DNA from 2 places in the Ligilactobacillus sp. RTP31139st1_D10_RTP31139_211217 genome. Region 1 is predicted to be linked to the other one. Evidence: predicted binding sites of a transcription regulator. Region 1 holds the regulator's gene; the other holds the start of a gene.
The links. Region 1 encodes NrdR, which represses ribonucleotide reductase genes. Its sites were predicted from a motif close to ACACNATATATNGTGT; they were not measured.

Region 1 (11,074 bases):
TGACCTCAACGTTGTAACCATTGACATCACAACCCCAGCAAAGTATAGTTGACTATATTGAAGTCATATTTAAAGAGGTGATATTCATGCAGATCTCAAGCCGTTTTACGATCGCTATGCACATTTTAACTTATATCGCTACTGCTCCAGCAGAAGAAAAAGTGACCAGTGAGATCTTAGCTGATAGTATCCAAGTCAATCCTGTGATCATCCGCAATATCTTGTCGCAGTTAAAAAAAGCAGACTTGATCACTGTCAAACGTGGGCAAGGTGGCGCAACGATCATTAAGCCGTTTGACCAACTGAGTTTATTTGATGTCTATCGAGCTGTCGATAGCGTTAAAGATGGAGTTCTTTTTAGTTTTCATGAGAATCCTAACCCAAACTGTCCTGTCGGGCGTAACATCCATAACATTTTGGATGATAAATTGCTTCGCGTCCAACAAGCGATGGAAAATGAACTAAAAGCGATCACATTAGCTGAAGTTTTACAAGATGCCGATAAGTATCTCGCTAACAAATAGATAATGAGAAGACCGCTATCTATGTAATAGAAATGTGTTCGGCAATACGGCGCTGACCGTATTGTCGAACACGCTTTATTTATAAGCATCTTTTTGCAATTGATAAAGCTCACGGTAAGTCTGATCAGACTGTAACAACTGGGCGTGCGGTGCAAAACCAGCAATAGTACCATTTTTCAAAAACAAGACCCGATCGGCTAAATGCACGGCTGACATTCGGTGCGTCACAAATAAGATCGTCTGCCCCGTGTCGGCTGCTAGAAATTCTTGATACATTTGTTGTTCACTGCGCGCATCTAAGGCTGAGGTCGGTTCATCCAAAAAACATAAGCTACTGTCTTTGTATAAACACCTAGCTAAAGCGATCTTTTGCCATTGGCCCCTAGAAAGTTCAGTTCCATGATCGAACTCTTTGCTTAAATTTTGTTGCAGATCTGCTTCTAATATAGTTAGCCCAACACGCGCTAAACAGGCTTTTATCTTAGAAATCGGACCTTTTTTTAACGCCGAAACATTAGTGGCCACACTCAACTTAAAACGACTAAAATCCTGAAAAGCTGCACTGAGATATTTGCGATAGCTTGCACACCGATACATAGATAACGGCGTCTCATCCAATAGGATCTGACCTTTACTTGAATCATAGTAACGCAACAAGAGTTTCACTAAAGTTGATTTTCCGGAACCATTTTCACCGACGATTGCGATTTTTTCGCCTGCATTGAACTCCAAATTCAGGTCATGTAATACTTCCACCTTCGAAAAAGGATACATAAACGAAACGTGCTCCAACTTGAGTTTTTTAAAATCACCTTTAAATTCTAAAGTCCCATCGGTTTGCTTTTCCTTGAATTCTAAAAAGCGCTGATATTTTTTGACCCAGAGCAACGAAGCATATAACAAACTCGAGTCTTCGACCAAGCGCGTCATCCCTTCAACTAGATAAGCGATCACCGAGATATACATCAATAAGGCACCGATCCCCAGGAGTTTTTTGCTGAACTTGTCCGATAAACCACCAAAAGCCACCAGCGCTGACTGCCACTGTCATACTTAAAAAGACTAAAGCTAAAAACATCTGCTTTCGCCGGATCTGGTCAACATTTTTTTGTGATAAGTTAAATAATTTCAGATAACGTGTGATCACCGCTGAAAACATATCGAATAAACGAACTTCCTTGGCATCGTCTCGCGCCAACAATAACGAACTCAAGTAATTTAATTTACGGGCATACTTGCTTCGTGTCACCATCGTTTCAAAGGCTTCCTGTTGGATCCGATACGAAACGAGCGTCTGTGGCACCAAAACGCCCAATAAAAGTAATGCGAGCCACATATTATATTTTCCTAACAACCAAAACATCCCACTTATAGTCACCACTTCACGCAAGATCGCAACTCCAAAAACGATCAAATTCACCGGACGCCAACTTGCACCCTCGTTTAATACTTCTAGATCATCAAAAAAGTCACTATCATCAAACAGCTCTAAGGAATTTAGCTGTTGCGACTTGCGCATCAAGGAGAGTTTGATAAACCCGGTCAACTTGTCTGTCAGCATCCCTTGAAAATTAGTCCCTACGACCGGCAAAACCTGCGTCAAGACCGTTGCTAGCGTCCATAAGCAAAAGAAATATCCATATGACTGTTGCGCACTCAACTGATCGACCAAGCGTTGGCCAGCCTGTACTCCTAAAACTGGCGCTAAAGCCTCTAACGGCGTCAAGGCTACCACGACTACCGAGATCAACAAAGTGGCCTTAAAGAAGATCTTATACATCTGAAATAATCATAAACTCGGGTCATAAGTTTTCACCTCGTATTTTTTATAGTTAGAATAATAATATCTTGCTTTGAGAAAACTGGCCCAAATCATCTCATTTGGTCTAAAATCCAACAGATTTGGTACATAAATTCCTTTAAGGCGTAAATTTAGTTTTAAATATTTCAAAAATAAGATCAAATCTTTGATACTTTTTCCTAAGAGGCATAAGATATAGACGGAGGTCTTTAAAATGAAATTAAATCACGGACTAATGCTTGGTCTCGCCTGCTTGAGCTTGGGGTTGGCGGGGACCGTTACCTATCAAGCAACAACTGATACCATCCAAGCTAACACAGTATCCACTAAAAACTTTAAACAGGTCAAACTCGGCATGAACAAGCGCCAAGTGATCGATACGCTGGGCAAACCGGCTCATGACAAATATGAAGCTAATGTTTGGACTTATCCGGTAAAAGATAAGCAAGTCTTGACCTTGATCTTTAAAAAAGACACTTTAGAAAATGTCAGCGATCATACCTTGATCAGCTCTAAAAATAGTGTTGCTAAAAAGGCGTCAGCTAAAACAAAACGCCAAAATATCAACACCGCTTTTAGTGATTATTTCAAACAAGCCCATGAATACGCTAAAGCTGGGCAAACAGAATTTTCTTGGAGCACGATGATCCAAAAAGTTATTTTTGATGGTGATGATGAGATCAAAGTCAGCACGGTGGATGGTTTTAACGACACACCCGCTACTGAAAAAAATATGATCGCTAAAAAGATCGCTGAACTCAGCAAGTCATTTCTACATCGTTACAACAAAAAAGACTTTGACCTAGAATTCTACGAAAATAAACACGAAGTCGGTAGCAATAAAAATGATTCTTTGACTAAATTCGAATGGAAAAACAATAACTAGTAAAAAGCCTGACCTTGATCATTTGATCAAAGCCAGGCTTTTTCTAGTTATGCTTAGTCTTCTTTACGGCTGTAAGTTTCAATGTCATGCAAGATAAGGTTTCTGAATTCATCTTGAGTCATTGTTTCAGTCTTTTCACTACCGTATTTACGAACAGTTACAGTGCCGTCAGCTACTTCTTGGTCACCAACAACTAAAGTATATGGTGTCTTCATCACTTGTGCTTGACGGATCTTGTAACCCATCTTTTCATTTCGGTCATCGATGCTTACACGGATCTGGTGTGCACCCAATTTTGAGATCAATTGACGCGCATAATCCAAGTGAAGTTCATTCTTAACTGGAATGATCTCAACTTGCTTTGGAGCTAACCAAGTTGGGAAAGCACCTTTGTACATTTCTGTCAAGTAAGCTGTGAAACGTTCCATCGTTGATACGATACCACGGTGGATCATAACTGGACGGTGTTCTTCACCATCAGCCCCTGTGTACTTGAGGTCGAAACGTTCTGGTAACAAGAAGTCCAATTGGATCGTGGAAAGTGTTTCTTCCCCACCAAGAGCTGTCTTAGTTTGAACGTCTAATTTAGGACCGTAGAAAGCAGCTTCGCCTTCAGCTTCAAAGTAATCTAAGCCAAGATCATCCATAGCTGCTTTGAGCATGCGTTGGGATTTTTCCCACATTTCATCATCATCGTAGTACTTATGTGTGTTTTCAGGATCACGGTAGCTCAAACGGAAACGGTAGTCCTTGATGTCAAAGTCATTGTAAACATCGACCATCAATTGAAGTGTCCGCTTGAATTCTTCTTCGATCTGATCTGGCGCTACGAAAGTATGACCATCATTCAATGTCATTTCACGTACCCGAGAAAGACCTGTCAAAGCACCGGATTTTTCGTAACGGTGCATCATCCCAAGTTCAGCGATACGCAATGGAAGATCACGGTATGAACGGATATGGTGGTTGTAAACTTGAATGTGGGATGGGCAGTTCATCGGACGCAATTCAAGTAATTCACCATCACCCATATCCATTGGTGGGAACATGTCTTCGCGATAGTGATCCCAGTGACCTGATTGTTTGTAAAGATCAACGTTAGCTAAAATTGGTGTGTAAACATGTTCGTAGCCACGAGCAACTTCTTTGTCGATGATATAGCGTTCGATCGTCCGACGGATCGTTGCCCCATTTGGCATCCAGTATGGGAGACCAGCCCCAACTTTAGGATCAACAAAGAAGAGGTCTAAATTGTTACCGATCACACGGTGGTCACGTTCACGTGCTTCTTGACGACGTTGTAATTCAGCCTCAAGGTCTTTTTGCTTGTAAAAGGCTGTTCCGTAGATACGTTGTAACATTGGGTTGCTTGAAGCACCTTTCCAGTAAGCACCAGCCACTGAAAGCAATTGGAACACTTTGATCGCACCAGTTGAAGCTAATTGTGGTCCAAATGAGAAATCATTGAAATCACCTAACTTGTGAGCTACGACTTTACCTGCGTTATCGGCAGCGATCTCTTTGACTAATTCAGTTTGGTATTGATCACCGGCAACTAATTGCAAAGCTTCTTCTTCCGTATATTCAACACGTTCGATCGGTAAGTTTTGCTTGATGATCTCTTGCATCTTTTGTTCGATCTTTTCAAAATCAGCTTCGGCCACTTGACCAGCTGCATTGTCTGTATCAAAGAAGAAGCCATGTTCTAAAGCTTCACCTTGACCAAACTTCATTTCTGGATAAAGGCTATGCAAAGCACTAGCTAAAACATTAGCTGCTGTTTGCCATAACACGTTCATCCCTTCATCAGAATCTTTAGTGATGATCTCGATCGTACCATCTTCATTTAAAGGTTCGTTGTAATCCACTAATTTACCGTTAAATTTACCTGCAACAGACTTCTTAGCTAAGCTGATACTGATAGACTTTGCGATATCTTGTGTTGTTGTTCCAGCTGCAAATTGTTTTACAGCACCATCTGGAAACTTAACATTGATCTCTGACATTATATGTTCCTCCTTGATTTTTACCAAGACATAAAAGACGCCCCTAGTGCTACATTTAACACTAGGGGCGTCTTTAACGCGGTTCCACCCAATTTCAAGGTCAGTTGACCCTCTCTTGATCGTCGATAACGGAAACGAGCCGTCCTACCTTTGCAGTAGGCTATCGTGATAAAAGTGGTAAGCTCCTCTTTAAGAGACTTGCAGTCAAAGGCCTCTTTCCCTGAATTGATTTGCCGTTTGTCTTTTACTTAATGTAATTCCTATTTAAGCACGAAACTTCTTTAATTTCAAGTCATTATTCCGGATTTCGGCGATTTTTTCCTACAACATGATACTCATCAGCCAAAAATTTGATCCGTTCCATGATGCGTTTGGCCTTCAAAGGCTCTGCTTCGCCCCGGTTGTTGACAGTCAAATATTGTTGCTCTAGTTGTTCTAACGAAAGATTCGAGCTAAAAAATGTCGGTAATTCTTCTTGCATCCGATATTGCAAAATAACACCTAAAACATCATCTCTAATCCAGCTACTCAAAGAATCAGCTCCGATATCATCAATCATCAAAACTTGAGCTTTTTTCAAATTATCGATATATTCATTTGTCTGATTTTTACCAATCGAGCCCTTGATCTCAACCGCAAATGATGGAAAATGCACCAGTGTCGTCTGGTAACCTCGCTTAGCTAGATCATTAGCGATCGCCGCCAAAAGATAGGTCTTACCGACTCCAAAACTGCCTTCGAGGTATAATCCCTTATGAAAATCTTTTGGTGCTTTGGTATAACTAGTGATAAAAGATAGCGCCGCTTTTAAAGCTTCCATCCGCTCATCACTACGCTCGTAATCTTTTAATTGCGCCCGACGAACACTACGCGGTAAATTGATCGTCTTGACACGAGCTTCTAGGGCTTTTTGTTCACGTTTAGCTTTTAATTCTGCGGTCGGCACATACACGACTTCGATCCGATGATTGCTGATCGCAAGTATCGGTAGGTATCCGGGTGCAAAGGTCTGTTTTCCTTGAGCTAGCTGTTTTTTTAGCGTTACGAATTCATATAACTTGCTGGCACTTTTCATCACATCAGCTTCCGTCAGGACTTGACTGTTTTCCGCTAAAAAAGTCCGCACTTCATCATCTTGTAAGATCTCAGCGATCAGTTCTTGATAACGCTGGTTCCAATTGTTTTTTTGCATCCGCTCCGTCAAGTTTTTCCCTAGATCTTCCATCCTAGCCACCTGCCTTTCTATTCACTTTGTTCCAATTGAGCTAACAATTCATCGATCTCAGCATTCAAGGCCTGTTTATCCTCTTTAGCCGGTTTAGATACAGCTTTATTTTCTTTTGTCTTAGCCCAGTCCGGCAAAGTCTCTTTTTGCACGACTTGTTGCTTACGCCCATAATATTGCTTTTGTTTCTGCTTTTCTCGTGCTTTTTGGTTAGCCTCGCGCATATAAAGCATGGCTTCTTCTGGGGTCTGGATCTTCTTTTCAGCCAACTTAGCTGCAGCTTTGGTAAAGCGATTAGCGACTTTATCTTCCAGCATCGTATTATTTTGCGCGATCAAATAATAGTGCAGGAGCACATTGATCACCGCATTAGGTAAAACTTGCTTTTCAACTAGATTTTTGACCGTATAACGCTCTAAATTCGTCACAAAACTGTGCTTTTGCCGTTTGAGTTCTTCGATGAATTCCAAAGGTAGATATTGTTTTGAAACGGCGATCAGCGCTAGATCAGTTTGCGTCAATTCCGCACTCACCGCCGGATCAACTGGTTCAGTCACTTTCGACTCTTTAGGTGTTATCTCTTTGAATTGCCGATCAAATTGCTGTGTGGCTAATTTTTTGACGAGCTCAAGATCGACTTTATCATCTTTGACATTTAGTGCTTGTTCGAGCAATTTGACGAGTTCTAGTTCATCTAGACCATACAACAAAGAGATCGACTTTAAGGTCTCAAGTGAACGGCTGATCTCAGTTGCGGGTACAAAAGATCGGGCTAAAAGCTCTTTTAAATATTCTACATCCAGATCGACTTCGACTGAATCGACGAGATTTTTAGTCGGTTTAGGTATCGCTTTTATCTGTGAATTTTTGAGTAATGCATCTTTTTTCACCGTAAAAACATCTAGTAGCGACTTGGTGATCTCTTTGGCATTAGCATACGTGAGATCTGGTTTGACAAATTCTTGTTTTAACTCATCATATTGGGTCTGTCCCAATGAATCGGCTAAAAGCATGCTCAAGAGATCATCTTTAAAGAAAGCCTCAGCACTCAAAGGAGCTTGTAACTCATAGATAAACACTTGACCAAGTTCATCTTTTTGCACGAATGTCTTCAATAACCCGAGGGCCTCTAATCTGATCCGCGCTTCGTAAAAGTCGCGCAAACCTAAACTCAAAATATCCAATAACTCTTTATGCATCCGGCGGGCTAACAGGTCTGGTGTTTGAGCCACTTTAGTCGCTAATAGTGAATAAACACCATAAGCATTGACCCCCATCAACGGTTGGTAGAGCTTTAAAATGACTTTGAACTCTGTCGAACCGATATGGGCTTTAGTATTGACGACGTAACCATCCTTAGGCGACATCTGCCTTAATCCTTCACTCATCGCCTAACATCCCCCAACTACTTATTTTTTTCGTTGTCACGTGCCATCAAGTCTTGCAATTCCTTCGCAAAAGATGCCATATCTTTAAATTCACGATAGACGCTCGCAAATCTGATATAGGCGATATCATCGACATTTGCTAAGATCTCCATCACATATTCACCGATCAATTGACTCGAAACTTCATTCCCGCCGACTGCCCGGATCTTTGTTTCGACTTGATCGACGATATTTTGGATCTCATCCATCGCGACGGGCCGTTTTTCAGCCGCTCGCATGACACCCCGCAAGACTTTTTCACGATTAAATTCTTCTCTAGCACCATTTTTCTTAATAACTAAGAGTGGCGCTGCTTCTACTCTTTCAAATGTAGTAAAACGGAAACCACAATTTTCACATTCCCGCCGGCGCCGAATGGCATGTCCATTGTCGGCGGGACGGCTATCCACTACACGTGATCCATTTTGATGACAATTTGGACACTTCATAATCTTTACCTCGCTGCCTAATTTTCGATTAAATTATTTATCTTTAGCCATTTTATCACTTGCGCTTGCGTTTCTTCAACTGTTCCCGAACTATCTACTGTAATTGTAGCCAAATTTCGCCTTTTTTCAGCCGACATCTGACTAGCGATCCGCTCAAGTGCCGCCTCCTCACTCAAATGATCGCGTTCTATGATCCGTTTTAGCTGAAGTGCTTTAGGAACTTCAACATTGATAACTGCATCACAATGATCTGCATAACCATTTTCAAATAATAAGGCAGCATCGATCACAACTACTTTATCGCCCTTTTGCTCAGCTAAAGCTAGCTGTTTTTCATATTCAGCTCTGATCAATGGCTGCATGATCTGGTTTAATTGAGCTAATTTCTTAGGATCATTGAAGACGATCTTGCCGAGTTTAGCCCGATCTAAAGTCTGATCAGCTTGGATGATCTGAGATCCAAATGTTTTTTTTAATTTAGCTAAACCAGGGGTCGCTGGTTCAACGACTTGGCGGGCGATCACATCAGCATCGAGGATCTTAAAATCTAATGTTTGTAAAAAATTACTGATCGTCGTTTTGCCCATCCCGATCCCACCAGTCAAGCCTAGAATATATGACATTTTACCACCTGCTGACAATGCGGACAAAAATGCGTGCCCCGTTGTCCCACTACGATCTTTTGGATCTTTGTTCCACAACGTTTACATGGCTCATCGGTCCGGCCATAAACATCTAGTTCGAACTGAAAAGCGCCTGTTTTTTGGAAAGCATCCGTGTAACTTCTGATCGTTGTGCCACCTGCTTTGATCGCCTTAGCTAATTCAGTGATGATATTATCATGCAGTATCGTTGCTTGGTCTAAAGTCAATTTTTGACATGACGTCTCAGGATGGATCTTACTTTGCCACAACACCTCATCAACATAGATATTACCTAGACCCGTGACCAAGGTCTGGTCGAGTAAGGCGGTCTTGATATTTTTCTTCTTTTTTTGTAGCTTTTGATAAAAGTCAGCCACTTTAAAAGTTTCAGCCACTGGCTCTGGTCCTAATTTGGCTAACCCAGGCAATTTTTCTTCACTACCCGTTTGAACTAATTGCATTCGCCCAAATTTACGGACATCGTTATAGCGCAATTGCCGGCCATCGGCTAGATCAAAGATGACATGCGTATGTTTATCGACTGGATCAGTCGCTTCTTTGACATAAAACTTACCCTCCATGCGCAAATGGGAGACAACGGTAAGGCCATTTGTAAACCTAAAGAGCAAATACTTGCCCCGACGTTCGATCTTTTCAAGTGTTTGCTCTGTTAATTTAGCTTTAAAATCGTCAGCATCACCAACGATCATCTTAGGATATAAAACTTCGACTCGCGCGATCTTTTGACCTAAAACTAATTTTTGCAAACCGCGACGGACAGTTTCTACTTCTGGTAACTCTGGCATTTTTTCACCTCATCTTATACTATTTAGTCTCAAACCACGTCTTACCACTAGCGCTTTCGACCTTTAATGGGACCGACAGCTCAACAGCTGAATCCATGATCTTTGGCACTAACTCTTTTAATTTAGGGATCTCTGCTTTCGGTGCTTCAAAGATCAACTCATCGTGCACTTGTAACAACATTTTGGCTTCTAAGCCCGCATCTTTTAAGGCTTGTTGCATATTGATCATTGCAACTTTGATGATATCAGCTGCACTCCCTTGGATCGGAGTATTCATCGCTGTCCGTTCCGCAAATGAGCGCAAGTTGTAATTTTTGCTCTTGATATCTGGCAAGTACCGTCGGCGATGGAAAAGTGTTTCAACGTAGCCTTTTTGACGCGCACTCTCAATGATATCTTGCATGTATTGATGGACTCCAGGAAATGAAGCTAGATACGTCTCCATAAATTCTTTGGCTTGTTTACGCGTACTTCCGATGCTTTGAGCCAAACCAAAATCACTGATCCCATAAACGATCCCAAAGTTGACCGCTTTAGCTTGCCGACGCATGTTAGCCGTAACTTCACTTGGATCATCTAGTCCAAAAATACGCATCGCAGTATTAGCATGAATATCAAAATCATCCTTGAAAGCTTGTTGCATATGCGGATCCTTTGAAATATGGGCTAAGACCCGTAACTCGATCTGCGAATAGTCAGAAGCAAAGATCTCCCAATCTGGATGACTTGGTACAAAAGCTTGCCGGATCTTACGGCCCTCTTCTAACCGGACCGGGATATTTTGCAAGTTAGGATCGACTGACGATAAACGTCCGGTTGCCGTCAAAGTTTGGGTATACCGCGTGTGGACCTTACCATCAGCTGCGATAACTTTCAATAGGCCTTCAACATAGGTCGATTGTAATTTAGCTAATTGGCGGTAAGCTAAAATATTATCGATGATCGGTGACATCCCACGTAATTTTTCTAAGACATCGACAGCTGTTGAGTAGCCCGTTTTAGTCTTTTTGACGACTGGTAATTTTAATTTTTCAAACAAGATCACCCCAAGTTGCTTAGGTGAATTGATGTTGAATTTCTCACCCGCTTCGTTATAGATCTGTTGTTCTAACTCACTCAAGCGTTCCTTAAATTCACTTTGCATGATGTCTAAACGTTCACGGTCGACTTTGATCCCGGAGATCTCCATCTGTGCTAAAACTAATGAAAGTGGACGTTCGATCTCAAAATAAAGATCTTCTTGCTCATTTTCAGCTAGTTCTTTCATCAACTTATCTTCTAGGTCTGAGATGGCCTTGAGTTTATG
Region 2 (11,074 bases), on a different contig from region 1:
ACTTCTAAAGTTGGTACGTTCAAAGCGTTAGTCAAAGTAACGTATCCAGATGGCTCTGTTGACATCGTTGAAACAACGATCACTGTCAAAGCCAAAGCAACTGCTGGTGGACAAACGCCAGGTACTCCAAGTCAAAAACCGGAGGCACCAGCTACGACCTCAACAACTAACAAGCAAACACCACCAAGTGCAGCTAAGACTGAGTTACCACAAACGGGTGATTCAGACGATCAAAAGGCTAAAGCCCTTGGAGCAGCTTTAGCTGGCTTGGCAGGACTTGCAGGTTTAGGTGCTTTGAAGAGCAAGAAGAAACGTGAAGAAGAATAAGCGTTGATCCGTTAGCTGAGACTTACTCAGCCTAAAAGAGGCAGGCTATTTCAAGTAATTGAAATATGCCTGCCTCTTTTGTGTGCAAAAAATAAGACCTTGAGTCGTTTCAAGGCCTTAGATCATTATTTCAAATTTTCCTCAGTGGAGCGAGCCACTAACACATCACATTTAGCTGTTCGAGTCACATGCGAAGCAACAGAACCAGTTACGATGCGGTGTAAGAAACTCTTACCGGTCGAACCAACGATGATCATGTCAATGTTGTATTCGGGTTGGAAATCTTCGGTGATCACGATCTTGGGATTACCAAAACGAATGTGGACATTGATCTGATCGGTCTTAAAACCATGCTTTTCAATGAGTTCTTCACGTAATTTGAGCAAATATGCTTCGTTTTCTTGTTCGATCCGATATATCTGTTCCCCATCTAAAGCGATCCCGGCGCCACCGTATTCGAGTGAATTGAGATCCAAGACACGTAAAATATCTAAATGAGCCTCATTTCTTTTAGTTACATCGATCGCAGTTTCTAACGCTATATCAGAACCCTTAGAACCATCGATCGCTACTAATACACGCTTATAATTAAGTGCCATCATGCATCACCTTACCTTTATCTCTTTATTTAATGATACTCCCTTGGCTTAAAAATCTGCAAGCGATATCCCTTACTTGAGTGGGGTCAATCCACTGATCATTTCCCACAGACAGATAGCGAGCAAAAGGCAGAAGGGTAAGTTGAAAATAGCGGCTTTTATGACGGTGAGATCGACTGGGGCGAGTAGTTTGTGTTGGCGCATTTTAAACTTACGCCAGAGGTAATAGAGCCCTAATAGCGCCAGTCCGCCCATAATGATGATGTTTATGACTGTAGCTATATTTTCCGGGAAAAGTCCCAAAAAGCGGTCCATCACGTCAGCTAAGATCATATTATTGAAGATGTGGACGTAGATCGCATATTTCAAACCGTATACAACAGCGACATACCCTAAAAGGATGCCTAAAATGAAGGCGAAAGGTGTCTGGACGATATTGCCATGGTAGATGCCAAATAAAAAGGCTGAAAAAATAATTGCAAAACGGGTGCCATAGCGTTTGAAGTTTTGCAGGAGAAAACCACGAAATAAGATCTCTTCTCCAAACGGGGCTAGAAATGACCCATAGATAAACATCGAGAGCATTTCAGTAGCTCCAGTGGCACTTTCTTCTTGGCTTTGAGCACTCAGATGAAAGAAGTTTAAGAGCATCTCGATCAAGGCACTGTTGTAGCTGAAAATGATCTGTGTCAGCCCTAAAAAGCAGACCCATTGAAAAAATTCTTGCGCAGTTGGTTTGCGATAAACATCAAACAGGTGGCGTTGGGTCCTTTTATTTGTAGCGGCAAAAATAATGAACAATTCAGCAGCAACGGCAAAAAAGTACGGGATGCCAGTTTCATCGGGATTTTCTGGATTTAAGATGACAAGCGCTTCTAAAATAGCAATGTTAAATGCTATTAGGCAGGTAAGACCGACCCAAAGTGTTTTTCTGAGATCTTTACGTTCAGTTTTTTCCATATAACAAAACCTTTTTCCATAAAAAAATAGAGCTAAGAAAGTGCTCTCAGCTCTATTATTACCCAACTTCATTTAATAATTCAAGATGTTGTTTCTTTAGTTCATCAAGTTGTTCTTTACTGATCTTGTTTAGTTCGTAAAGCTTTTCTTCAACTTGTTCTAAGACGGCGATCCGATCAGCCACACTGCCAACAAAATCGTATTTGTCGCCATCGATGATCAAAAGGGGCGAAGAATCGTATTCTTCCATCCAAACAGCGTAATGACGTAAAAGACGTTGGTAGTATTCGACTAAGGAAGGATCACGTTCGACTAATTCGTAATCACGGCCGCGTTTTTCGATCCGTTTTAACATCGTATCATAGGACACTTTGATCGTGATCATCAAATCGGGTGACTTCTTATGGGAAGCAAATGGAAGTTCTTCCATCATGTTTGAAAGTAAGCTCTTGTAGATATCGTATTCGACTTCGGTTGCGTTGCCCATTTCGGTGTTCATCTTCATGAAGATCTCATCTTCGTAGATCGAGCGGTCCAAGATATTGTTGTCTTCTTGCATAGCAGCCTTGATCATCGCAAAACGGCGGTTTAAGAAGAATGTTTGTAAGAGGTAGGCATACGGGTTAGTGGCATCTTTATCGCCCGCAGCGCGCTTTTTAGCGGCGATCTCGTTACCTTTGTAGAAGATAGGTAAGACGGGATTGTCTTTGACCGGTTCATAATATGCTTTGGTGCCTAATTCTTGCGCCAAAATTTCGGTTAAACTCGACTTCCCAGAGCCGATGATTCCTGATAGTGTGATCAAAATGATTGAAGCATCCTTTCCTAATAATGTCTGGTTAGTGTTAAATTATTTAAGTACCTCTACAATCATACTCGGAAATCGATCAAAAATAAAGCTTATCTTGTGTTTTTTTAAAATTAACCACAACATGTTGTAGGAATGGAGACGCGTATCGTTTTAACAGTAATAACTTGCTTTTACTGATTTTGGTCACGTATACTGAAAATATACTTACTTTAGGAGGCCACAAAATGAAATCTGTATATCTTGCATCACCATTTTTTAGTCCAGCCCAAAAAGAACGGATCGCTAAAGTCAAAGAAGCATTGAGCAATAATAAAACGATCGATGCTCAAAATATTTTTATTCCCCATGAACATGAATATAAAGCAGCTGAATTTGGAAGCTTTGAGTGGCAAAAAGCTACTTTTGGCCTTGATACTAACCAAATCGATGCTAGCGATGTAGTCGTAGCGATCGTGGACTACAAATTAGAAGAGACCAAAGAAAACGAACCAGACTCAGGAACAGCCTTTGAGATCGGTTATGCTTATGCCACCAAGACGCCAGTGATCGTTGTGCAATTTGATCCTGAAAAAGAAGTCAACTTGATGATCGCCCAAGGCTTGACCGCATATTTTGATGTTACAAAAGAAGGTTTGGAAGCGTTGGAAGAATATGATTTTGACGAATTGATGCCAAAATTCTGCCCACGCCCTGTGATTTAAATAAATTTTGCTAACTCCTACTACGTGTAGGGGTTATTTTTTAGCTTATTACTTAAAAAATAAAGTTTAAAAAAATATTTCACATTTGTGGTATTTTACACTTGTGAAGTATCACAAATGTGGTATAATTATTTTTGTGGAGGTGAGAACCAATGGAGATCGACATCAAAGGTTACCTACGTGAAAAGGAATTGACCATTTATGAGGTATCCAAGAGGTCGGGTTATGGTTATACGACCCTTCATAAATCGTTCAACAAGCAACAAACTCGGGCAACTTCCTTGAATTTGCGTGATCTTGATGCCTTAGCTAGGGCACAACATGCAACGATGTGGCAAGTTTTGCAAGAGCTCGAAGAAAACTATATGAATTGGAAGTAATGTAGTATTACGATTTATGATCTAAAAAGCTCCGGTTGGTCACTTGGGCTTTTTTCTGCAGGCGAGTGTTTTTGTTTGCAATGTAAAATTATAAGTTGTATATTACAAGCGTTATAAATTTAGAAAATTATTTAAGTAAAAAAGCGAGGGATTATTTATGGCTAGATATACAGATCCATTTGGAGACATGGACGACATTTTTAATCAATTATGGGGCAACAACGGCTTAAGCTCAGAAAGCAGTCGTTACATGATAAATGGTCATGAAGTTACACCTGAAGAATTCAGACAATATCGTCAAACAGGTCGCTTGCCAAATCAAGCACAACAACAAGCTGCTGCTCAAGCTCAACAAGCTGCAATGCAACAACAAGCTGGCCAACAAGAAGGTAGTGTTTTGCAAAAGCTTGGTCGCAATTTGACCCAAGATGCACGTGAAGGTAAGTTAGATCCAGTTATCGGACGTAAGAAAGAGATCCAAGAAGCAGCTGAGATCTTGGCTCGTCGGACAAAGAACAACCCTGTTTTAGTTGGGGATGCTGGTGTTGGTAAGACAGCTGTTGTTGAAGGCTTAGCCCAAGCCATCGTGAACGGCGATGTACCAGCTGCGATCAAGAATAAAGAGATCGTAAGTATTGATATCTCTTCACTTGAAGCTGGGACACAATATCGTGGTAGCTTTGAAGAAAACATCCAAAACTTGGTCAACGAAGTCAAAGAAGCTGGCAACATCATCTTGTTCTTTGATGAGATCCATCAAATTTTAGGTGCTGGTTCGACCGGTGGTGACAGTGGCTCGAAAGGTTTAGCTGATATTTTGAAACCTGCATTGTCGCGTGGTGAAATTTCAGTTATCGGTGCAACGACACAAGACGAATATCGTAACACTATTTTGAAGAATGCTGCTTTAGCACGGCGTTTCAATGAAGTTGTCGTTAACGAACCTACACCAGAAGACACCTTCAAGATCTTGGAAGGTATCCGTAAACTTTACGAAGACCACCACAATGTTGTCTTACCAGACGATGTTTTGAAGGCAGCCGTTGACTTATCAGTACAATATATCCCACAACGGACATTACCTGATAAGGCGATCGACTTAGTAGATATGACGGCCGCTCACTTAGCATCACAACACACAGTTACAGATGCTAAGCAGATCGAAGCTGAGATCAAGAAAGCTAAAGATGAACAACAAGCTGCTGCTGATAAAGAAGATTACGAAGAAGCTTTGAATGTTAAAGCTAAGATCGATGAATTAGAAGCAAAATTAAACAGCAATTCAGAAGCACAAAAAGTTACAGCAACCGTTGACGATGTAGCTCAATCCGTAGAACGTTTGACAGGTATTCCTGTATCTAAGATGGGTGCAAGCGACATCGAACGCTTACGCAATATCGAAAGCCGTTTGAAGGGCAAAGTTATCGGTCAAGACGAAGCGGTCGAAGCTGTTTCGCGCGCTATCCGTCGTAACCGTGCTGGCTTTGATGATGGCAACCGTCCAATTGGTTCCTTCTTATTCGTTGGGCCTACAGGTGTTGGTAAGACTGAATTAGCTAAACAATTAGCTTATGACATGTTTGGTAACAAAGATGCGATCATCCGCTTAGATATGTCTGAATACTCAGATCGGACAGCTGTTTCTAAGTTGATCGGGACAACAGCCGGTTATGTTGGTTATGATGACAACAGCAATACTTTGACTGAACGTGTTCGTCGTCAACCATATTCGATCGTCTTGTTAGATGAGATCGAAAAGGCTGATCCACAAGTAATCACCTTGTTATTACAAGTGCTTGATGATGGTCGTTTGACAGATGGTCAAGGTAACACAGTCAACTTCAAGAACACAGTGATCATCGCAACTTCAAACGCTGGCTTTGGTAACGAAGCTTTGACAGGCGATAAAGATAAAGACGAAGAGATCATGAAGAAGTTAGCTCCATACTTCAGACCTGAATTCTTGAACCGTTTCAACGCGGTCATCGAATTCTCACACTTGACCAAGGAAGACTTGCACCACATCGTTGACTTAATGTTAGCTGATGTAAACCACAACTTGGCTAAGAAGGGCTTAGACTTAGAAGTTTCTGAACCAGCTAAGGAATTCTTGATCGAACAAGGCTACGATGAAGCTATGGGTGCTCGTCCATTGCGTCGTGTCATCGAACAACAAATTCGTGATAAAGTAACTGACTTCTACTTGGATAACATTGATGTTAAGCATTTAGAAGCAGATATGAAAGATGGAGTCTTAGTTATCGCAGAACGTAAAGACGATGCTAAGAAAGAAGAACCTGAAACAGAAGCTAAAGACTAAAACTTCTCCTAAACAATGAAATAACACACACGAAGCAATCGTCAGTTCTTGGCGGTTGCTTTTTTTGTAGTGCGTAGCTTATGCTTGAGATGAGGGGGGATACTGATGCAGACTAAAATAGAATTTCGCAAACGACAATTAGAAAAATTAGCCAATAATACGCTCGAAACCAACGCTTCCGGAAGTAAGTTAGCAGAAAAATTATTTATGACAGACATTTGGCAACAAGCGCAGACGATCGGGCTGACGATGGCAGGTAAGATCGAAGTACCGACTGAAGTGATAAGCATTCAGGCTAAACGTGAAGGAAAAAAAGTTTTTTATCCGCGCACGCTGCCTAAGCGCCAGATGGTATTTTTACCAGCAGAGACGGAAAATGATTTTGAAATGAGTAAGTTTGGTGTCTTAGAACCTAAATATGATACTAAAAAAGTTCAAACTGACATAGATCTTTTGATCGTTCCGGGCATAGCCTATGCTTTGGACAGTAAGATCCGTTTAGGGTTTGGTGGGGGCTACTATGATCGCTATTTGAAGAATTTCCCAGGAAATACTGTATCTTTGGCGGCGCCAGCAATGGCTTATCCAACAGCGCAGTGGCCAGTAGATGAATTTGATGTTCCACTCCAAAACGTGATCACGCTGACAGACTAAAAATTTAGTGCTATAGAAATAGCGCGGGCCCCACTATCATGGTGGAGTCCGCGCTATTTTCAATAATTATTTCATTTTCTTTTGCACGTAATTTGATAACCAAGTCAAAAGTGTGATGATGATCAGGTAGATCAAAGCGATGATCGTCCAAACCTTGAAGCCTTCAAGGTTACGGGCGATGATGATCTTACCCGTCTGAGTCAATTCTAAGATCCCAATGATCGAGAGGATCGAGGTATCTTTTAAGGTAATGATGAACTGGTTGACAAAGGATGGCACCATGATCTTGAGCCCTTGTGGCAAGATAACTTTACGCATGGCGGTACCAAATGGAAGACCTAATGAACGGGCTGCTTCCATTTGACCCTTATCGACCGCTTCGATCCCACCTTTGACGAAGGCCGCGGTGTAGGCACCTTCGTTTAACATCAAGGTGATCACCCCAGCGACAAAGGCCGGGATCTTGACCCCAGTTAGCGATGGGAGCCCGTTATAGATGAACAAGGCCAGCACTAGGAGTGGTAAACCACGGAAAATATAGATAACAGTGGTAGAGAAGCCTTGCGCAAATTTATTTGGCAAGATCCCGAGCAATCCGATGATCACCCCGAAGATCGTCGCACAAATGATCCCAACGACAGTTAAATATAAAGTTTCGCCGAGACCTTTTAACAAGGCTTGGCGATTTTGTTTTAGTAACCCGAAAAATGTTCGTTCACTGTTGCCATCTTTTTTGGCATCTTTTTGTGCAGCAACGGTCTCAGAGCTCAAATAACGGTCCACGATCTTTTTATACTCGCCGTTTTGCTTGATCTTAGCTAGACCAGCGTTGAATTTTTTGAGTAATTCTTGGTTTTGACCTTTCATGACCGCAAACCCGTAGTAACCACCACGTGCAGGTTTAGTCACGATCTTAAGGGCCGTGCCGGTTTTGATCGCATATTGCATAACTGGGACGTCTTCAAAACATGCGACCGAGTTTCCGTTGACGACATCGTTATACATATTGTCAGAGTCGTCAAATGTAACAGTGGTAAAGCCATATTTGTCTTTTAAAGACATGGCATATTCACCAGCAGCCGTACCGGTTTTGATCGCCACGCGTTTACCACGCAACTGTTCGAGCTTAGTGATCTTACTGTCTTTAGCGACTGCCATCACAAAGCCAGTTTTGTAGTATGGATCAGAGAAATCAAATTTTACTTTGCGTTCGTCGGTCATCGCCATCCCCGCCATGATCCCATCTAATTGGCCCGATTGAAGCGATTGGACCGCAGCATTAAAACCAACGGGCTTGATCTCAACTTTGAAATTTTCTTCTTTGGCGATCGCTTTTAACAGATCGATATCGATCCCGATATATTGATTATCTTTATTGGCAAATTCAAATGGTGGATAAGTAACATCTGTCCCGATCTGATAAGTTTTTTCTGCATGAGCTGTGGTGCTAAAGCTAAAGAAAAATAGGCACGCACAGAGTAGACTCACGAGTCCGAATAGCTTTTTAGTCATAAAAATACCCCTTACAATGATATATATATTAATATACCATAATCGGGGTTTTAAAAATGGATAAATTTTTTAATTAATTTAGCGCTAAGCCCAGCTCATAGTCTCGAAACTAGACTGTGCTATAATGTAAACGGATGCTTATTGAGTAAAGATGCGATGAAAGAAGGGCATTATGTGAAAATTATTGGAATTGCGGGCTGCTATAAGCGGGATGGAATAACCAAGCAGATGCTAGATCAAGTTTTAGCCAATGTCGGACCCGAAAATGAAGTCGAACAGATCTTTTTATTGGACCATGCGATCTATCCTGGAAGTCCTGACCTAGATAAGCTCGTTGAAAAGTTAAAGCAAGCCGATGTTTGGGTCTTAGCAGCTCCGACATATTGGGGCGCGTTATCGGGTGTGATGAAAAACTTTTTGGATTGCTTACGCCAAGTGACCTTACGTTTTGATAAAAATGGCGATCCGCACCCGATCGAGCCATTTGAACATAAACACTATGTTTTACTGACGAATTGCTATGCTAAAACTTGGGAAAACATGTTCACCGGGACAACCGATGCGGCGTTGCGGACAATGGATAAGGTCATGACGACCCTTGGCTTGATCAAAGCGGGTGAGGCTGTTCAAACTGATACATATTTTCTCACGTCTTTACCGGCTAAAAAACAAGTTGAATTACAACGTTTAGGCCAAAAAGCTGGCACTTTACAGCGAAAGGATGATCAGACTGTGAAACGTTATATCGAGTTATTTTTCATTGTAGCCGCGATGGCTTTTATCACGATGTTGATCCAAACGGGGGTCTTGCATCTATTGGGGCAAACACTGGGATTTTGGAATAATTATATCTCTTTTGTAGTGATCTTTTTTATTCTCTTATCGATCACACTGCATTTCTTCACGGTGGTCAAACATAAGCGCAAATAAGCTATATAGCGAGAAAGTAGCTCTCAAGAAATAACAAGAAAATCACCACGATGCGTTTTTGGCATCATGGTGATTTTTTCGTTATCTATACAGTACTGACCGCTTTTACACTATATTTTAAACTTTAACGATCCAACCTTCAGGCGCTTTTTTGTCGCCAAATTGGATCCCGGTCAATTCATCATAGAGTTTCTTGGTGACTGGACCAACTTCAGTCTCAGAATAAAAGACGTGTAACTTGTCCCCGATCTGGAAACCACCGATCGGAGAGATCACAGCAGCAGTCCCACAGGCACCAGCTTCGACTAAATGATCAAGATCATCTAAGTAAATATCAGTTTCTTCAGTCTCCATCCCCAAGCGCTCTTTGGCGAGATAGAGCAAGGAATATTTGGTGATACTTGGTAAGATCGAAGGGGATTTTGGAGTAACGAACTTGTTGTCGTTAGTGATCCCAAAGAAGTTAGCTGAACCAACTTCTTCGATCTTCTTATGTTCAAGTGGATCTAAATAGATACAGTCCGAAAAGCCCTGTTTTTTAGCTTCAGCCCCAGGTAAAAGACTAGCCGCATAGTTACCGCCAACCTTGCTTTGACCAGTACCTTTATGCGCAGCTCGGTCATAGTTAGCCGCTAAGAAGTTAGTTGGTTGGAGCCCACCTTTAAAGTAGTTACCAACGGGCATGGCAAAGACGGTAAAGATGTATTCAGAAGCGGGATGGACGCCGATATTTGGTCCGACCCCGATGATATTTGGCCGTAAGTAAAGGGTACCACCTGAACCGTATGGAGGAACATAGGCTTCATTTGCCTTTACCACTTGCTTTAGAGCGTCGATGAACATCTCTGTCGGCACTTCTGGCATTAATAAACGTTGGCAGCTACGTTGTAACCGTGCTGCATTTTGATCGGGCCGGAAAAGATTGATACTACCGTCTTTACAGCGATACGCTTTTAGGCCTTCAAATGCAGCTTGGCCATAGTGAAAGACAGGTGAGCCTTCATTGATCGCGATCGTCGCGTCCTCAGTCAAGCCAGCTTTGTGCCACTGGCCATCTTTATAATGTGCTCGATAACGATAGGGTAGCTCCATATAGTCGAACCCTAAATTTTCCCAGTCAAGATCAACTAGATCAGTCATAAAAATTCCTCCTTTGTAGGCTGGTTAGATCGCCTTATATGGATTATAGCACGCTTTAGAGGATTATGAAAAAATAATTAAAACAGCTCGATGATTAAAGCTTATTATTTTTAGCGAATTCGATAAATTCTTGGGCTGCGAGGGATAATTCGGTATTTTTACACCACGCCAAGATGTGTTTACTGTGACGAAGTGGAGTGAAGGGGATAAAGACGAGCTCAGAGGTATCAAACATCTCAAAGGCACTTTTGACACACAATAGGCAAACATCACTTTGTCTTGCCAAAGGTGTAACATTGCCCAAGAGATTGCTAGTCCCCAAAACATTGGCACTGTCGGGGATCGCTTTGAGCCAAGCTTGTAGTTCGCTCTAAAGTTAAATAGTTATATTTAGCTACTTCGAAAGGATAGTTTTTTGCAACCGCTGGCCGAGATAACCGGGGAAATTTTGCACCCAAGTTTGACGAATTGAATGATGATGCTTTGTTTGGTGAAGTTTGTTCACGGGAAGATAAATTATCCGCCCATGACCGTAGTGTGATCACTTTAGCAGCTTTGATCTCAGGGGGAAACTTTGAGCAAGTTAGAGCCCACATGAACATTGGCAAAGCTCATGGGGTCACCAAAGATGAGATGGCTGAGATCACTACCCACCTAGCCTTTTATGTTGGATGGCCGAAAGCTTGGTCAGCCTTTAATATCGCTAAAGAGATTCGGGGCGAATAGAAAAAGCGATCCAT

Region 2: a site for NrdR is predicted at 2,812-2,827, ahead of ABT996_RS08900 (deoxynucleoside kinase). Genes of this name have one in related genera too.

What each region holds. Positions count from the first base shown of each region.
Region 1 covers NZ_JBCOAR010000001.1:222,717-233,790, forward strand. The annotation lists gene ABT996_RS01075 (Rrf2 family transcriptional regulator) at 87-524, shown strand; gene ABT996_RS09485 (ATP-binding cassette domain-containing protein) at 600-1,553, opposite strand; gene ABT996_RS09490 (hypothetical protein) at 1,459-2,304, opposite strand; gene ABT996_RS01085 (outer membrane protein assembly factor BamE) at 2,540-3,211, shown strand; gene thrS (threonine--tRNA ligase) at 3,265-5,217, opposite strand; gene dnaI (primosomal protein DnaI) at 5,513-6,442, opposite strand; gene ABT996_RS01100 (replication initiation and membrane attachment family protein) at 6,460-7,830, opposite strand; gene nrdR (transcriptional regulator NrdR) at 7,848-8,318, opposite strand; gene coaE (dephospho-CoA kinase) at 8,336-8,941, opposite strand; gene mutM (DNA-formamidopyrimidine glycosylase) at 8,926-9,768, opposite strand; gene polA (DNA polymerase I) at 9,788-11,074, opposite strand, start outside.
Region 2 covers NZ_JBCOAR010000016.1:15,611-26,684, forward strand. The annotation lists partial or broken gene ABT996_RS08885 (Rib/alpha-like domain-containing protein) at 1-327, shown strand, start outside; gene ABT996_RS08890 (universal stress protein) at 453-926, opposite strand; gene ABT996_RS08895 (CPBP family intramembrane glutamic endopeptidase) at 999-1,886, opposite strand; gene ABT996_RS08900 (deoxynucleoside kinase) at 1,945-2,691, opposite strand; gene ABT996_RS08905 (nucleoside 2-deoxyribosyltransferase) at 2,922-3,398, shown strand; gene ABT996_RS08910 (hypothetical protein) at 3,551-3,778, shown strand; gene ABT996_RS08915 (ATP-dependent Clp protease ATP-binding subunit) at 3,936-6,098, shown strand; gene ABT996_RS08920 (5-formyltetrahydrofolate cyclo-ligase) at 6,204-6,752, shown strand; gene ABT996_RS08925 (amino acid ABC transporter substrate-binding protein/permease) at 6,819-8,264, opposite strand; gene ABT996_RS08930 (flavodoxin family protein) at 8,439-9,194, shown strand; gene ABT996_RS08935 (branched-chain amino acid aminotransferase) at 9,312-10,334, opposite strand; gene ABT996_RS08940 (type 2 periplasmic-binding domain-containing protein) at 10,429-10,638, opposite strand; partial or broken gene ABT996_RS08945 (carboxymuconolactone decarboxylase family protein) at 10,755-11,060, shown strand.